DNA from 3 places in the Nonomuraea sp. B12E4 genome. Region 3 is predicted to be linked to each of the others. Evidence: riboswitches for the same ligand, from Rfam matches in the RefSeq annotation. Region 3 holds a riboswitch; each other region holds the start of a gene.
What was found. A riboswitch is a leader RNA that binds a small molecule or an ion and turns the genes downstream of it on or off. The one in region 3 is predicted to bind S-adenosylmethionine.
Positions count from the first base shown of each region.

Region 1: linked by a shared signal. The riboswitch ahead of ABGB18_RS43770 (GNAT family protein) and the one ahead of thrC (threonine synthase) in region 3 are both predicted to bind S-adenosylmethionine.
Region 2: linked by a shared signal. The riboswitch ahead of ABGB18_RS36030 (aminotransferase class V-fold PLP-dependent enzyme) and the one ahead of thrC (threonine synthase) in region 3 are both predicted to bind S-adenosylmethionine.

Region 1 is NZ_JBDPME010000036.1:39,340-43,423, forward strand. Features, by position in the region: gene ABGB18_RS43760 (GntR family transcriptional regulator) at 1-18, opposite strand, end outside; gene ABGB18_RS43765 (FAD-dependent monooxygenase) at 112-1,227, shown strand; gene ABGB18_RS43770 (GNAT family protein) at 1,308-1,940, opposite strand; SAM riboswitch class I at 1,950-2,035, opposite strand; gene ABGB18_RS43775 (DUF664 domain-containing protein) at 2,144-3,133, opposite strand; gene ABGB18_RS43780 (Glu/Leu/Phe/Val dehydrogenase dimerization domain-containing protein) at 3,189-4,084, opposite strand, start outside.
Region 2 is NZ_JBDPME010000022.1:78,630-82,713, forward strand. Features, by position in the region: gene ABGB18_RS36025 (DoxX family protein) at 1-521, shown strand, start outside; gene ABGB18_RS36030 (aminotransferase class V-fold PLP-dependent enzyme) at 592-1,848, opposite strand; SAM riboswitch class IV at 1,935-2,050, opposite strand; gene ABGB18_RS36035 (TerC family protein) at 2,162-2,926, shown strand; gene ABGB18_RS36040 (cytochrome P450) at 2,926-4,084, shown strand, end outside.
Region 3 is NZ_JBDPME010000024.1:106,912-110,995, reverse strand. Features, by position in the region: gene ABGB18_RS37625 (trehalose-6-phosphate synthase) at 1-789, opposite strand, end outside; gene ABGB18_RS37620 (RNA polymerase sigma factor) at 821-1,375, shown strand; SAM riboswitch class I at 1,455-1,596, shown strand; gene thrC (threonine synthase) at 1,610-2,842, shown strand; gene ABGB18_RS37610 (MoaD/ThiS family protein) at 2,867-3,142, shown strand; gene ABGB18_RS37605 (cold-shock protein) at 3,395-3,595, shown strand; gene groL (chaperonin GroEL) at 3,949-4,084, shown strand, end outside.

The DNA of each region.
Region 1 (4,084 bases), on a different contig from region 3:
CTGGTAGGGGGCTTCCATCTGGGGGTTGTCCTAGAACAGTTGGGGCGTTCGGGGCGAGATCTGTTCTAGCACAGTTGGGTGTTTCCGCGCTGTTGGGGATAGCAAGGTGCCATGACTTCAGTGTTGATCTCCGGCGCGAGCCTCGCCGGTCCCGCCCTGGCCTGCTTCCTGCGGCGGCACGGCTTCACCGTCACCGTGGTCGAGCGCGCTCCCGCCCCGCGTCCCGGCGGCCAGGCGATCGACGTGCGCGGCACCGCGCTCACCGTCGTCGAGCGGATGGGGATCCTCTCCGACGTGCGGCGCCGCCGTACCCGGATCGAGGGCATGTCCATGCTCGACGGTGACGGCAATGAGCTGTGGCGCTCCACCGAAATGGCGCTGTCCAGCGGCCGCCTCGACAGCGACGACGTCGAGTTGCTCCGCGACGACCTGAGCCGCTTGATCCACGACAGGACCAGGTCCGACGTCGAGTACGTGTTCGGCGACTCGATCACCTCGCTCGCCCAGGACGAACATGGCGTGCGGGTCACCTTCGAGCGGGCGGCCGCACGCGACTTCGACCTCGTGGTCGGCGCGGACGGCCTGCACTCCAACGTCCGCCGCCTGGTGTTCGGGCCCGAGCGGGAGTTCGTGCACCACCTCGGGACGTACCTGTCTATCTTTTCCACGGACAACTACCTGGGCCTGGAGAACTGGCAGGTCTGGTTCAACGACGGGGACACGGGCGGGGCGGTCTATCCGGTGCGGGACAACGCCGAGCTCCGCGTCAACCTCGGCTTCAATGCCGAGGAACCCGTCGCGTACGACCACCGTGACGTCGAGGCGCAGAAGCGGCTGGTCGCCGGGCGTTGCGCGGGCGCGCGCTGGGAGGTGCCCCGGCTGCTCAAGGCGATGTGGGACGCGCCCGACTTCTATTTCGACTCCATGGCCCAGGTCCGCATGGAGCGCTGGTCGGCCGGCCGGGTGACGCTGCTCGGCGACGCCGGCTACTGCGCCTCACCGCTGTCCGGCCAGGGCACGAGCCTGGCGCTGGTGGGCGCGTACGTCCTGGCCGCCGAACTGGCCCGGTCCGGGCACGAGACCGCGTTCGCCGCCTACGAGGAGCGCATGCGGCCGTGGGTCGAGCTCAACCAGGCGCTCGTGAAGCACAACCGCGACCACGCAGGGCAGTCCCCCGCCGGCGAGAGCCCGCTGGACCACGTGAAGAACGCGATCGAGCTCCCCTGAGCGGCCCGGCCGAGGGGCTCAGGGGGCGGATCTCCCACGGATCGGATGACAATCCTCATGTGACCCCGCTGATCGCGACGTCACGCCGGCCGGTCGTGGCCCGGCACGGGCAGGCGCTCGGTCAGAGCGTGCTTGACCGCGTGCCATTCCGGGGCGATCACCGAGTACATCGCCGAGTCGCGCAGGTGGTCCTCCTCCACCGGCGCCCATGACATCGACCAGTTGCGCAGCACGCCCTCGAAGGTGGCGCCCAGCGCCTCGATGGCGCGCCGTGACCGCTGGTTGCGGGCGTCGGTCTTGAGGTCGACCCGGGCCACGTCGAGCGTTTCGAAGGCGTGCGTCATCAGCAGCAGCTTGGCCTCGGCGTTGATGCCCGAACCCTGTGCGGACGCGCCGAGCCAGGTGAACCCGATCTCGATGGCACGCAGCGCGCGGCGGCCCGGCCAGGTGCGCGGGTCCCAGAACGCCGTGCACCCCACCGCCCGCCCGTCCGACCTGCGGACCTGCGCGAACGGGATGAGCCCCTGCTCCACCCGGTCGAACTGGGCCTTCAGGTAGTCGGCGACCTCGTGGCCGCGGGGCACGAGCGTGAAGGCGTAGCTGGCGCGGTCCTCCTCCGCGGCCAGGGCCAGGTCGGGCGCATGCCCGAGGGACAACGGCTCCAGCCGCACCAGGGAACCCTCAAGCGGGGGGACATCGAACCATGGGCGCATGACGAAGGCTCCTCATCGTTCCTGGCATTGGCACCTTGCGGGGCAGGTTGCCGGACCGTCTTGGGGCCAGGTCCCTCGGGTCCTCTGGATGAAATCTCATTGAGCATGGCGTGGCACACACGCGGCGGTCAAGAAACGCCGCGGGTATGTCCTCGCGCTTCTCGCAGGGCCCTTCTCACAGGGCCCTGCGCACAGGGCCCTTCTCACAGGCCGACCGCGCCGTCGATGCGTTCGCGGAGCAGGTCGGCGTGGCCGTTGTGCCGGGCGTACTCCTCGATCAGGTGGATGAGCACCCAGCGCAGCGAGACCGTCCCGCGCCAGTCGTCGTGACCTTCGACGTCCAGGTCAGGTGCGCCGGCCGTGAACGCCTGGGCGAACGTCACCTCTCCCCGCCACGCCTCCCAGGCCGCCGCGACGGCCTCCGGGTCGGGCGCCGCGCCGTCGAAGTCCCCGTCGGGGTCCGTGGCCGAGGAGAACAGCGGCGGCGCGTCCTGGCCGGCCAGCACGCGCCGGAACCAGCGGCGTTCCACGTCGGCGAGGTGGCGGACCAGCCCCAGCAGCGAGAGGGTGGAGGGCTCCACCGACCGGCGGGCCAGCTCCGATTCCAGACCCGAGCACTTCAGCTCCAGCGTCGAACGCTGAGCCCGCAGGATCTCCGTGAGCATCGGCCGCTCGTCGCCGGTGGCGGGGGTGCTGAACCGGCGGTCGCCGGCCGCGGGCCATATTTCGGCTCGCCTCTGCCCCTCGCCCGGGGAGGCGGAGTCCCGTGGCTCGGCCTCCGGCGGGTGCAGGGGAAACCGCTTGGTCAGCGCCGTGACCCGGTTACGCGGGCCGAACACCGCGACGGCGACGAAGTCGATCTCCTCGCCCGGGGTCGCGGCCAGCGCGGCGAGATAGTCGTCGTAGTCGCGCGCCTGCCGGGCCACCTCGTTGAAGCCCACGGTGACCACGTCTTCTCGGGCGCGTGCCTTGGCGTACAGGCCGCGCAACTGCTCGGGGGTGGCGCTCAGGACCGGCACCGGATGCGGGTTCAGCCCGGCGTGCAGGCCGCCCGAGGCGTCCTTGGCATCGGGCGCCGGCGGGACGGGCAGCCGGCCGCCCATGCTGAGCCCGAGCACGGCCGCGGCGTTCACGGCCCAGGCGGCGGGCAGATCGGCACTGATGACGAGAACCAGTTTCGTGGGTAATGCCATGGGATGCGCACTCCAACCGTGGTGGGTCCGGGACGATACCGGGCAGGCGAGAGCCTCATCCCTCAGCGGGGACGAGCCCGGCGGCCGCGCGGATGCGGCGCTGCGCCATCTCGTGTCCCGCTTGGGCGAGAGTGACGTGGAGGTCATCCGCGGTCCGCAGGAGTTCGGTGACGGTGCCTTCGATGGCCTGGACTCGGGCGAGGGCCTCGTCGGGGGTGGCGTGGTGCACCTCGGTGGTGATCGCGTGGACGGCCCCGCCCGCGCTGGCGACGTGGTCCGGGATCCACAGGATGCCTCGCTGGTGCAGCAGTTCGGCGGTCTCGGGGGTGTCGAGCTGGTTGTTGGCGGGGCCGACGACGGCACGGCAGTGCAGTTGCCCCACCACCTGCGTGGTGAGCAGGCCGCCGAGGGCTGCGGGGACCAGGATGTCCACGTCCGTGGAGACGATCTCTTCTGGGCTGCTCCAGGCGGCGCCGAGCTCATCGGCGATCTTCATCTTGGCGGGGTCGATGTCGGTGACGGTCAGGTGGGCCCCCTCGGCGGCCAGCAGGCGGGCGAGGTGTTCCCCGACGTGGCCCAGCCCGATCAGACCCAGGCGCAGACCTTTGAGGTCGCTCTCGCCGTACAGGCGCCGGCTGACGGCACGCAGCGCGGCGAGCGTCCCATGGGCGGTGTGCGGGGATGAGTCGCCGCTGCCACCCAGGTGCTTCGGTTTGCAGAACACGTGCGGGGTGACTTCCCCGATCACCGCCATGTCGGCCGGGGAGGTCCCCACATCCGGGCCGACCGTGTACGTCCCGCCGAGCGAGTCGATCTGGTCGGCGACGTCATGCAGGACGTCGCGGCGCCGGGCCGGGTCGAGCCACGTGCCCGGCGGCAGGGCCACGACGGTCTTCCCACCGCCGCTGGCCAGGCCGGTGACCGCGAATTTGAGGGTCATCGCGGCCGACA
Region 2 (4,084 bases), on a different contig from region 3:
TGGGTGTCCCGGCGCCCGAACTCGCAGCCGGGTACACCACCGTCATCGAGACCATCGGCGGCCTCCTGCTGATCCTCGGCCTGCTGGTACGCCCGGTGGCGTTGCTGCTGCTCATCGGCATGCTCGCCGCGATCACCTTCGTGCACCAGGCCGACCGGGTGCTGACCGCCGAGAACGGGTGGGAGCTCCCGGGCGCGCTCGGCGCGCTCAGCCTGCTGTTCCTGGCCCTGGGCGGGGGCCGGCTGGGGCTCGACGGGCTGTTCAACGCGATCTTCCGCCGGCGGGCGGAGCGGCGCGTCGCCGAGGAGGAACTCGCCGCCCACGCTCCGGTCCGCCAGGTCGAACCCACCCAGACCGGCGGTCCGACGACGCCCGCCGCCACGGAGCCCGCGGAGCCGCCCCGCGTGCCCAGGCAGCCGGCCACGCCGGGCTCCCGCAGGCTCAACGACCAGGACATGCGCGACATCGACGCCCTGATCGCCGACGAGCCGCCGGAGCACCGCAAGCCGCCGAACCGCTGACGCCCGGCCGGCTCCGGCGCCTCGACCGGGCCGAACCGTTGACGCCCGGCGCCTCGATCGCGCCGAACCGTCAGCGCGCGGCCAGGTCCCGCAGGGCCTCGATCAACCGGTCCACGTGCTCCTGCGTGGTACCGAGGCCGATCGAGGCGCGTATCGCCGAGGCCGTGCCGTCCTCACAGCCCCCGGTGGTGGTGTCCAGCAGGTGCCGGACGAACGGATGCGCGCAGAACTTCCCGTCACGCACGCCGATGCCGTACTCGCTGGAGAGGATCTCGGCCACCTCGCGGGCGGAGCGGCCGGCCAAGGTGAACGACACGATGCCCACGCGCGGGTGGTCCTCCCCCCACAGCGACAGCTCGCGTACCCCCTCGATGCCGGCCAGCCCGGCCCGCAGCCGCTCGATCAGCCGCTCCTCCTCGCGCACCAGCGCGGTCCAGCCGGTGGCGCTGAGCGCGTCGCAGGCGGCGGCCAGCGCGATGGCGCCCAGCACGTTCGGGGTGCCCGCCTCGTGCCGCGGCTCCGGATCGTCGTGCCAGTCCACCTCGCCCCCGGCGGCGTCCCCCACCGAGCGCACCGCGCCGCCGCCCTTCAGGTACGGCTCCCCGTCGGCCAGCCAGTCGCGCCGGCCGATCAGCGCCCCGGTGCCGAAGGGCGCGTACAGCTTGTGCCCGGAGAAGACCACGTAGTCCAGGTCGAGCGCCGTCAGGTTGAGCCGCCGATGCGGTACGAGCTGCGCCGCGTCCACCAGGATCCGGGCCCCGTGCCGGTGTGCGATGTGGGCCAGGGCGGCGATGGGCCACAGCTCGCCGGTGACGTTGGAGGCGGCGGTCACCACGAGCAGCTTGGGCCCGTCGATCCCGGCCAGCGCCTCGTCGGCGGCGCGTACGGCCGAGCCGGGCAGGACGGGCGGCGCCAGCCGTACGGACCGCTGCCAGGGCAGCAACGAGGCGTGATGCTCGGTGTCGAACACCACGGCGGTCGTGCCCGCGGGCAGGCAGCGGGCCAGTAGGTTCGTGGCGTCGGTGGTGTTGCGGGTGAAGATCACGGCGTCCTCCGGCCGGGCGCCGACGAACGCCCTGACCGTGTGGCGCGCCTGCTCGTACCTGGCGGTGGTGAGCTGGGAGGCGTAGCCCGCACCGCGGTGCACGCTGGAGTAGGCCGGGAGCGCGGCGGCGACGGCGGCGTTCACCGGCTCCAGACAGGGGGCGCTGGCGGCGTAGTCCAGGTTGGCGTAGCCGACCAGCCTCCCGCCCTTGACCGGCACCTCCAGGTCGGCGCCCAGCACCGCGGGGAGCGGGCGGTCGGCGGAGGTGGGGGCCTGCGTCAGGGTCTCGGCCGGGGCGGAATCGAAGATCGTCAGCGTGGGCACGGCATATCTCCTCGGGGGTCATCGGACCCCTGGAGCAGCCCCGGAGCCCGCGCTTGCCCGCCACACCCCGTGGCGGACCAGGTCTTCACCCGGGGCACCCCGCCGCGGACGCGAGGGTTGCCGGCCAGCTAGCCGGGGCTTGTCGCTGGCACTCATGACCTACGAAACGCACTATAACCGACAACCGGCCGTTTATCGCAAGCCCGCGAACTTATGCGGCCGTCTGCTCGTTGCTACCGGGAAACCCATCACGAGCCATGGAGGTGCGCGGATGTTGGACTGGGTGGCCGACCCCCAGATCTGGATCGGCTTCTTCACCCTCGTCGCCCTGGAGATCGTTCTCGGGATCGACAACATCATCTTCATCTCCATCCTGGCGGGGAAACTCCCGCCCGAACAGCGGGACAGGGCTCGCGTGCTGGGCCTCGCCGCGGCCCTCATCAGCCGCCTGATCCTGCTGCTCGGACTGACCTGGGTGGTACGCCTGACCGCGCCGCTGTTCACCGTCTTAGGCCAGGACATCTCGGGGCGAGACCTGATCCTGCTGCTCGGCGGCCTGTTCCTGCTGGCCAAGAGCGTCACGGAGATCAGTCACAGCATGGACGCCCCGCACGACAAGGACGGCAGGAAGGGCGCCGGCGTCTCCTTCACCTCCGTGATCGTGCAGATCATGCTGCTCGACATCGTGTTCTCGCTCGACTCGGTCATCACCGCCGTCGGCATGGTGGACGAGCTCGGCGTGATGATCGCGGCGGTCGTGGTGGCGGTGCTGGTGATGTTGTTCGCCTCCGGGCCGATCAGCAGGTTCGTGGACAAGCACCCGAGCGTCAAGATGCTGGCCCTGGCGTTCCTGGTGCTGATCGGCATGGTGCTCGTCGCCGAGGGCTTCGACCAGCACATCCCCAAGGGCTACATCTATTTCGCGATGGCGTTCTCGGTCGTCGTGGAGCTGCTGAACATCCGGATGCGCGGCAGGCACGCCAAGCCGGTCGAGAAGGACGCTCCGGAAGAAGGGGCCGCTCCTAATATGAACTAGTGCTTTTCGATCCCTGGGACCCGGAATTCGTGGCCCATCCGTACCGGGTCTATGACGAGCTGAGACGCCAGGCGCCCGTCAGCTACTTCGAGCCGACGGGCCAGTGGCTCGTCTCCCGGCACGCCGACGTGAACTCCCTGCTCCGGGACCGCCGCCTGGGCCGGTCCTACCTGCACGTGGCAACCCACGAGGAGTTCGGCCGGCCGCCGGAGCCGGAGTTCCAGGAGCCCTTCTGGCGAGTGATCAGGGCGGGCATGCTGGACGTCGAGCCGCCGGTGCACACCAGGCTGCGCCGGCTGGTCTCCAAGGCGTTCACGCCGCGCATGGTCGAATCCCTGCGCCCCCGTGTGCGCGCCGTCGCCGGGGATCTGGTGGAGGCGTTCGTGGAGAAGGGCGGCGGCGACCTGATCGCGGAGGTCGCCGAGCCGCTCCCGGTGACGGTGATCGCGGAGATGCTCGGCATCCCCGGCCAGGACCGCCACCTGCTGCGCCCCTGGTCGGCCGACATCTGCGGCATGTACGAGCTCAACCCCACCCCCACGGCCCAGCACACCGCGGTACGCGCGGCGTCGGAGTTCGCCGGCTATCTGCGCTCCCTGGCCCATGACCGCCGGCGAAACCCGGGCGACGACCTGATCAGCGCGCTGGCCGGGATCACCGAGCTCACCGACGACGAGCTGGTCGGCACGTGCGTGCTCCTGCTGAACGCCGGCCACGAGGCCACCGTGAACGTGACGGGCAACGGCTGGTGGGCGCTGTTCAGGAACCCCGACGAGCTCGCCCGCCTGCGCGCGGACCGCTCGCTGCTGCCCACGGCGGTCGAGGAGCTGATGCGCTGGGACACGCCGCTGCAGATGTTCGAGCGCTGGGTGCTGGAGGACATCGAGGTGCACGGCGTGGAGATCCCGCGCGGCTCGGAGGTGGCGCTGCTGTTCGGCTCGGCCAACCGGGATCCGGCGGTGTTCGAGGACCCGGACCGGCTCGACGTGGGGCGCGCCGACAATCCGCACATTTCCTTCGGTGCGGGGATCCACTTCTGCCTGGGCGCGCCGCTGGCCCGCATCGAGCTCATCGAGTCGTTCGGCGCGCTCCTGGACCGCGCAGCCGTGCTCGAACTGCGGCAGAGGCCCGACTGGAAGCCTGGCTACGTCATCCGCG
Region 3 (4,084 bases):
CTCGCAGGCCCGCTGCCAGAGCGCCTCGCCGTCCACGCCGAGGCTGTGCACCCCGATGCGGGTCGTCCTGCCCTCGTGCGTGACGCTGCGGCCGACGCGGTCCACCTCCGCGCCCAGCAACGACTCGCAGCAGTCCATGAACGCCCGCGCCCACCTGTCGGCCAGGAACCCGGCGTGATCGGCGCCCAGGATGCCCTCCAGGACCTCCCCGACCACCTCGTCGGGCAGCAGGGAGAAGTATTCGGGCGGCGCCCACGGGGTGTGGCTGAAGTGGGCGACGCGCAGGTCGGGCCGTTCGGCGCGGAGCATCGCCGGGGTCAGGGTCAGGTGGTAGTCCTGCACCATCACCCGGGCGCCGTGCCCGGCGTTCTCGGCCAGCGCCAGCGCGAACGCGCCGTTGTAGTCGCGGTAGGACTCCCACTCGCGCTCGAACCTCGTGCCGAAGTTGGGCGAGTTGGGGATGTCGTAGAGCAGGTGGTTGACGAACCACAGGGTGGAATTGGCCACAGCGTTGTAGGCGCGGTGGAAGGTGGCCGGCGGGATGTCGAGCATCCGCACCGGGCCCGTGTCGTAGCCGGCCTGGTCGATCCGGCCGCCGGGAGCCAGGCGTACGGCGCTGCGGTCGCCGTCGGACAGCGCGGCGCACACCCACAGCACGCCGTCGTCCTTGGCCACTCCCGACAGCCCGGACACCAGGCCGCCACCCCCGCGTTTCATGGTCAGCTCGCCGTCGTCGGAGACGGTGAAGGAGACGGGCCCTCTGTTGGAGGCCAGCAGAATGCTGTTCATCTAGGCTCCCTTCGACCATAGGATCCCAGCTATGGCGCTTGATGAGCTAACCGAGGAACTCGCCCGCTCCGCCGCCGCCGGGGACCACCGTGCGCTTGGCGAGCTGCTGGCGCGGATCGAGCCTGATGTGATGCGTCACTGCGCCCGGATTCTGCCCTATCACCAGGACGCGGAGGAGGCCTCGCAGGACACTCTGCTGGCCGTGGCGCGCAACATCGGGCGGTTCGAGGGGCGGGCCAGGTTCAGCACCTGGCTGCACATCGTGACGGCCAACTGCGCGCGGACCACCTACCGCTCGCTCAAACGCAGGGCGGCCGAGCAGAGCTCGGACGAGCTGCCGATGCAGAAGCCGGACGTGCGCCGGGTCAGCGTCATCGCGGGGTCACGGCTCGACCTGCTGGATGCCATGGAGGCGTTGGAGGCCGACAAGCCCGATCTGGCGCAGGCGCTGGTGTTGCGTGACATCGTCCAGCTCGACTACAACGAAGTGGCTGAACAGCTCAAGATTCCGCTGGGCACTGCGAAGTCGCGCATTCACCAGGCGCGCAAATATGTGCAGGGAGTGCTGGGCGAAGACTATCGCTGAGACCACCCGTCTCATCTATTGAGACGGGTGGATGTTTCGGCCACTTGGGCGGGTAGAGTCCATTTCGACAACTGAATATTGCTCATCCAGAGGGGTGGAGGGACCGGCCCTGCGAAGCCCCGGCAACCCTCCCGGTTCTGAGGCTCGCGACCTGGCGAGGCCGACCGGGACAGGTGCCAATTCCGGTCTGCGGTCAAGGTGGCCGCGGGCGAAGATGAGGGAAGGCCTCGCTTCATGTCGCTTGACTTTGGTCCTGCTGTCGGTCTGTCCTGCCGCGAGTGCGGCAAGGGTTATCCGCTGGGTCCGAGCTTCGCCTGTCAGGAGTGTTTCGGGCCGCTCGAAGCCGCCTATTCGTTCGGTGAAGTCACCCGCGCGGACATCGAGTCCGGCCCTGCCAACATCTGGCGTTACCGGTCGCTGCTGCCGGTCCCGGCCGACGTCATGAGTAAGCCCAACATGAACCCCGGCTGGACCAAACTTGTCAAGGCGGACCACCTCGCCCGGGCGCTCGGCCTTCGGTCCCTGCACGTGAAGGACGACTCGGGCAATCCCACCCACTCCTTTAAGGACCGGGTGGTCGCCATGGCGGTCGAGGCGGCCCGCAATTTCGGTTTCCACACCCTCTCCTGCTCCTCGACCGGCAACCTCGCCGGCGCGGTCACGGCCGCGGCGGCCCGGGCCGGGCTGGAGGCGTGCGTGTTCATCCCGGCCAACCTCGAACAGGCCAAGATCGCCATGGCCCGGGTGTTCGGCGGCAGATTGATCGGGATCGACGGCAACTACGACGACGTCAGCAGGTTCTGCTCGGAGCTGATCGGTGACCCGATGGGCGACAAGTGGGGCTTCGTCAACGTCAACCTGCGGCCCTACTACGCCGAGGGCTCCAAGACGCTCGCATACGAGATCGCCGAGCAGCTCGGGTGGCGGCTGCCCGAGCAGATCATCATCCCGATCGCCTCCGGTTCGCAGCTCACGAAGATCGACAAGGGCTTCAAGGAGCTGGTGGCGCTGGGGCTGGTCGAGGACACGCCGTACAAGATCTTCGGGGCGCAGGCGGCCGGGTGCTCGCCGGTGTCGAGCGCGTACAAGGCCGGGCACGACGTCGTCCGGCCGGTCAAGCCCGACACCATCGCCAAGTCCCTGGCCATCGGCAACCCGGCCGACGGGCCCTACGTGCTGGACATCGCCCGGCGCACCGGCGGGGGCGTCGAGGACGTCACCGACGCCGAGATCGTGGCGGCGATCAAGCTGCTGGCCGCGACCGAGGGCGTCTTCGCCGAGACCGCGGGCGGCGTGACGGTGGGCGTGCTGAAGAAGCTCGTCGAGACGGGACAGCTCGATCCCGAGGCCGAGACCGTGGTGCTCAACACCGGTGACGGGCTCAAGACGCTGGACGCGATCAGCGACGACGCCCAGCCCACCGCCGTGATCCGGCCCTCTCTCGACGCGTTCCGCGCGGCTGTCTGACAATCAGGAAAGGCGAACTTAAACATGAGCGTTTCTGTGCGGATTCCGACGATTCTGCGCACCTACACCGGCGGCAACGCGGAGGTGAGTGGTGAGGGCGCGACTCTTCGTGACGTCCTTGCCAAGCTCGACTCCGACTACCCGGGGATCGGCGCGAGAATTCTGGATGAATCGGGCAAGATTCGTCGTTTTGTCAACGTATACGTGGGGGAAGAGGACGTCCGATTTGCCGAAGGGCTCGACACTCCTGCCCCTGAGGGCACACAGATCTCAATCATCCCCGCCGTAGCCGGCGGCTGAGTGCCGAACACCCGAACACGTCCACCCTAGAAGGCGCCCCTAGCGGGCGCCTTCTGCTTTTCCTGGTCAATTCAAGGTTGAACCACCTTGTCCGCGAAGAAATACGTAGTTTGCGGATTGACTCTGTTGCCGAACCCCGTGCCACAGGTATGGTCGAGGGCGATCGTCTGGCTTGATTTCCGTTAAGTCGCACGATTACAGGTCTCGCGGAGGAATGGGCGAGATCTGGGAGCCCAGTAAGAGGAGTCGGAAGTGGCGCAGGGCACCGTCAAGTGGTTCAACGCGGACAAGGGCTACGGCTTCATCGCGGTAGACGGTGGTAAGGATGTATTTGTCCATTACTCAGCGATCCTGATGGACGGGTACCGATCTCTCGAACAGGGGCAGCGCGTCGAGTTCGAGATCACGCAGGGCCAGAAGGGGCCGCAGGCGGAGTCCGTCCGGGCGGTCTGAATCACCTCACTGGTATGCACCGGCCGGGATCGCACGGCAGCGCAGTCCGTGTGAGCCTGCCACACAACCTTTCGTCGACTTGGGGTCCGGCGGGTCGCATCCAGCGGCCCGCCGGAGTTACTTGGCGGTAGGGCCGGCTTGGGGACTGACCTGGGGCTGCATGCCCGTCAGGTGGGTGCTCGCTTGCACTCGGCAGGGTAGAGTGCTAAACAGTTCGTTGGCACTCTGTGCAGCAGAGTGCCAACACTCGGATCGAGACGATGGGGTCTGCCGAACGGAGATGCTGACCCATGCCGTCGCGGGCGTCGGCTCGGTCCACGACAAGCCACCCTGCATCTGGGAGGTCTAGCCTTATGGCAGCCAAGATGATCGCGTTTGACGAGGACGCCCGGCGCGGTCTCGAGCGCGGTATGAACCAGCTCGCCGACGCCGTCAAGGTGACCTTGGGTCCCAAGGGCCGCAACGTCGTGCTGGAGAAGAAGTGGGGCG